2 regions of the Citricoccus alkalitolerans genome follow, and region 1 is predicted to be linked to the other one. Evidence: predicted binding sites of a transcription regulator. Region 1 holds the regulator's gene; the other holds the start of a gene.
The links. The regulator HrcA, encoded in region 1, represses chaperone genes, less so after heat shock. The targets are predictions, from matches to a motif close to TTNGCACTCGNNNNNNNCGAGTGCNAA.

Region 1 (2,455 bases):
CGTCCACCCCGTGGAGCGGCTCAACGACGATCCCCTCAAGGCGCAGGTCCTCACCCCAGACCTTCTCCACGAGCTCGGCGTCATGCAGGCCTTCGACCCAGATGCGGGAGGCCCGCGCCGTGCGGGCGCGGGCATGGTCCACGCGGACGGAGCCCGACGCCGTCCGGGCCGGCTTCGCGGGGGAGGCACCCGAGGTGCCGCCCGGTGCGGGGGGCACCACCTCGACGGGCTCGCCGTCCACGAGGAAGCCATAACCCAGGGGGAAGGACTTCGTGCGTCCCCGGCGGTCCTCCAGGACGACCAGGTGCACGCCACCGGACTTCTCGACCCGCAGGACGGCACCGGTGAATCCGGTCTCCGTGTCCTCCAGGACGGCGCCCTGGTTCGCGGGGACCTTCTCGACGGTGCGGGCGGTCGGGCGGAAGCCGCCGTCGAGGGTGCCCGGGCCCCAGTTGTTCCATTCCACGGGCATCGACGCTAGCAAGAGGAGTCGGCGTAACCGCGCAGCGGCTCGCGCGGCACGCGGTCGGTACCGGGCTGGCGCACGCGGTTGGTGCGGGGCCGGCGATGGAGGGCCGCGGGTCGACACTCTCAGAGGTCAGGGCAAGTGGTGGTACGTCGATTGGACACAAGGTCTAGACTTGGCACTTCAAAGCGTCGAGTGCTAAGCCGGAAGACAGGCAGGAGGAATCGATGAGCGAACAGCCGCGCCGCATGCAGGTGCTGCAGGCCATCGTGGAGGACTACGTGTCCTCCCGCGAGCCCGTCGGCTCCAAGGCCCTGGTGGACCGCCACCAGTTGGGCGTGTCCTCGGCCACCGTCCGGAATGACATGGCCGCCCTGGAGGAGGAGGGGCTCATCGTGGCCCCGCACACCTCTTCCGGACGCATCCCCACGGACAAGGGCTACCGCATCTTCGTGGACCAGATCTCCGAAGTGAAGCCGCTGTCCGCTGCGGAGAAGCGCGCGGTGCAGACGCTGCTGGATGCCAATGGCGACTTCAACGAGATGATGGCCCGCACCGTGCGGCTGCTCGCACAGCTCACCAACCAGGTGGCCGTGCTGCAGTACCCCCATGTGGACTCCTCCACCATCCGGCACATCGAGTTCGTCTCCCTGGCGCCCCGCCGGGCCCTCGTCGTGGTGATCCTGTCCACCGGACAGGTCGACCAGCGGGCCTTCGGTCTCGAGGTCGAGGCCAACGAGACGTCGCTGACCGTGCTGAAGCAGCAGTTCCTGCGCTATCTGGACGGGCTGACCCCGGTCCAGGCCGCGGAGGGACTTCGGCTCGCGCTGGCCGAGGTGCCGGCGGAGGATCGCGATCTTGCCCTGGCCTTCGCCGTCCAGCTGGACCAGATGTTCGCGGCACGCCGGGAGGACCGAATCATCATGGCCGGCACCGCCAACCTGGCACGCTCGACGGGGGACTTCCCGTTCTCGATCGGCCCCATCCTGGAAGCCCTCGAGGAACAGGTCGTGTTGTTGCGTCTGCTGACCGAGATGGAGCAGGATGTGCGTGGCCTCAGCGTGCGCATCGGCTCCGAGAACACCGGCTCCCTGTCCGAGGCGTCTGTCGTCGCCGCCGGATACGGCCCCGGCTCCGGCGCCAAGCTCGGCGTCGTGGGCCCCACCCGCATGGACTATCCGGGCACCATGACCGCCGTGCGGGCGATCGCCCGGTACTTGTCCCGGATCCTGTCGCAATAGCGGCCAGGACCGACATCCACCACCCCACCACCGGAAGGAACACCGCAGACCGTGGCTGACCATTACGAGGTGCTCGGCATTGGCCGAGACGCCTCCGCCGAGGAGATCAAGCGCGCCTACCGCAAGTTGGCCCGCAAACTCCATCCCGACGTGAACCCGGCTCCCGACGCCTCCGAGGAGTTCAAGAACGTCACGCGTGCCTACGAGGTCCTCTCGGACCAGGAGAAGCGCCGCAACTATGACGCCACGGGCCATGAGAACGGCACCGGCGGCATGGGCGGCGGTTTCGGCGGCGCCGATTTCGGTGGTTTCCAGGACATCTTCGAGACGTTCTTCGGCGGTGGCGGTTCCGGCGGCATGGGCGGTGGCCGGGGCGGTGGTCCCGCCAGCCGTGCGCGGCGGGGACAGGACGCCCTCATCACTGCCAAGCTCGATCTCAGCGATGCGGTCTTCGGCACCGAGAAGACCCTCGAGGTGGACACCGCCGTGGTGTGCCCCACCTGTGACGGCAGCTGCTGCCAGCCCGGCACGCATCCGGAGACCTGCACCATCTGCAACGGCCAGGGCGCCATCCGCCGGCCGGTGCGTTCCATCCTCGGCACCGTCATGGCCGCCGAGACCTGCTCTGCCTGCCAGGGCTTCGGGACCGTCATCCCGGACCCGTGCCGGGAGTGCTCCGGCCAGGGCCGCATCCGTGAGCGCACCTCACTGACCATCAAGATCCCGGCCGGGGTGGCCACGGGGACCC
Region 2 (2,455 bases), on a different contig from region 1:
GCAGGATGTAGGGGTTCTCCAGGACGGCTTCCTGGCGCTCGGCGTCGGTCACCATGTACGGGGACAGGTAGCCCTTGTCGAACTGCATGCCCTCGGTGATGACCAGCTCGGTGGAGGTGGTCGAGGACTCCTCGATGGTGATGACGCCGTCCGTGCCGACCGTGTCGAAGGCACGGGCCAGCAGCTCGCCGATCTCGTCCGACTGGGCGGAGATGGCGGCGACTGCGGCCACCTGGTTGCCGGAGACATCCACGGCGTTCTCGCCCAGACGCTTGTCGATGGCCTGCACGGCGGTCTCGATGCCGCGCTTGATCTCGTTCGGCGCGGCACCGGCGGCCACCTGGCGCATGCCCTCGTTCACGAGGGCCTGGGCCAGCACGGTGGCGGTGGTGGTGCCGTCGCCGGCCACGTCGTTGGTCTTGGTGGCCACTTCCTTGGCCAGCTGGGCGCCCATGTTCTCGTACGGGTCGTCCAGCTCGATGTCACGGGCGATGGTCACGCCATCGTTGGTGATCGTCGGGGCACCCCAGGACTTGTCCAAAACCACATTGCGACCCTTGGGGCCGAGGGTGACCTTGACAGTGTCGGCCAACTTGTCGATGCCGGCCTGCAGTGCGCGGCGGGCCTCATCGTTGAAGGCAAGCTGCTTCGCCATGAACGAAGCTCCTTTCGTAAAGGAAATCTGCGAATTCCAATGAAAATTGCGGGGAAAAGCTCAAGGTGCGCGGCCGGCGTCGTGCGCTGGTTCAGTTCAGAACCACCACTGACGACGGCGGCGCGGGACGCACGCAGGCCCGGCCGGCTCAGGTGCCTGGCCGGGCCTGGGCGCATCAGCCGGACGCTCGGGTCCGGCGCAGGGTCACTTGGTGACGATGGCCAGCACGTCGCGGGCGGAGAGCACCAGGTACTCCTCGCCGCCGACCTTGACCTCGGTGCCGCCGTACTTGGAGTACAGGACCACGTCGCCCTCGGCCACGTCGACCGGGATGCGGTTGCCCTTGTCATCGATGCGGCCGGCGCCGACGGCCACGACCTGGCCCTCCTGCGGCTTCTCCTTGGCGGTGTCCGGGATCACCAGGCCGGAAGCGGTGGTCTGCTCGGCTTCCAGCGGACGGACAACAATACGATCCTCAAGGGGCTTGATAGAGACAGACACGTCTGTACTCTCCTTCTTTTGGGTGGGCCACCCGAGCGTGCGGGCAGCCAGCGTCTATGGATGGTGTTGTGCGCCGGAGGCTGGCCAACCGTCGTCGCGGGTGCCGGATGGCAGGTCCTTCAGGCTTAGCACCCGGTGCCCCGGAGTGCCAGAAATGACTCTAGGCCGGGTTTAGCACTCGGTCAAGGTGAGTGCCAAAGAGCGTCATCGGGAGCTGCAGCGGTCAGTCATCCGACAGCAGGTTGCCGATGACTCGTCCCCGCCACCGTCCTGTCCGTACTCGCGGCCGTGCGGCCGCCGCTCGCGTAGCTAGGCGTTCCGTCGGGCCCGGAAGATCCCGACGGCGGCCACGCACAGTCCCGCGAACGCGGCGCCGAGCGCGATCAGCGGCCCGGCGAGAGGTACCCACACCACGTCCCGACGGATGGCGTCCGCCGCCTCGGAATCAGAGAGCATGTCCCCACCGCCGAGCGTGAAGGTGCCGGCCACGAAGACCTGGGCGATCACGGTGACGATCAGCAGCAGTGCAGCCACCACACCGACGGCCATGGACGCGTACAGCAGGATCTTGCACCACAGGGGTGCGGTCGCCGCCTGCCGTGACGCACGGGAATCCCGCCCGACGTCGGCCCGTCCCGCATCCGGGGCGAGGTCATCGACGTGGTGGGGGCCGTCGTCATACCCGTCCTGCTCGTCCCTCGTATCCGGGTGCTCATCATCGAAGCGGCCGAAGAAGTCGAGGCGCGGCTCACCTTCTCCGCCATGGTCCAGATCCGGCCGGTCCTGGTTCGGGCGCGCAGAGTGGGGCAACGGAGGGCGCGAGGTGGGACGGCTAGGCATGGTCCCAGCCTACCGGTGGGCCCGCGGCAGCGGGTGGACATGTGGACTGCCGGGCAAGGCCTGCCGGTACCGTGGATCCGTGGCTTCCTCCTCGCATGACCCTCACTCCACCCACTCCGCTCCAGGCGGTCAGGTTCGCGCCTCCGCTAGGGACTCCACGCAGGAGGACACGGTGCTCATGCCCGTGCTGACGCCGGAGGGGTGGTCGTTGTTGAACTCACTGGAGGGGTACCGGGAATCCGAGGCCCTGGCACTGTCGACTCGCCTACGGAGCGAGGGGCATACACCGGAACTGGTGTCCGCCGTGCTGACCCAGCTGAAGTTCCGTTCGAAGGCCGCCGCGAAGTTCGGACCGTTCGCCGGGCACATGGTCTTCACGCGGGCCGGTCTGGAGCAGGCCACGCGGATGAACGTGGCCGCAGTCCACGCCGGGCGTTTCGCTGCTGCCGGGGTGGCGTC

Region 2: the regulator HrcA is predicted to act here: its motif matches at 1,328-1,354, upstream of groES (co-chaperone GroES).

Annotation. Positions count from the first base shown of each region.
Region 1 is NZ_BAAALH010000001.1:1,075,937-1,078,391, reverse strand. It holds gene ABD134_RS04825 (DUF3097 family protein) at 1-466, opposite strand, end outside; gene hrcA (heat-inducible transcriptional repressor HrcA) at 694-1,707, shown strand; gene dnaJ (molecular chaperone DnaJ) at 1,759-2,455, shown strand, end outside.
Region 2 is NZ_BAAALH010000002.1:1,672,522-1,674,976, reverse strand. It holds gene groL (chaperonin GroEL) at 1-655, opposite strand, end outside; gene groES (co-chaperone GroES) at 860-1,156, opposite strand; gene ABD134_RS13625 (hypothetical protein) at 1,466-1,996, opposite strand; gene ABD134_RS13620 (class I SAM-dependent methyltransferase) at 2,175-2,455, shown strand, end outside.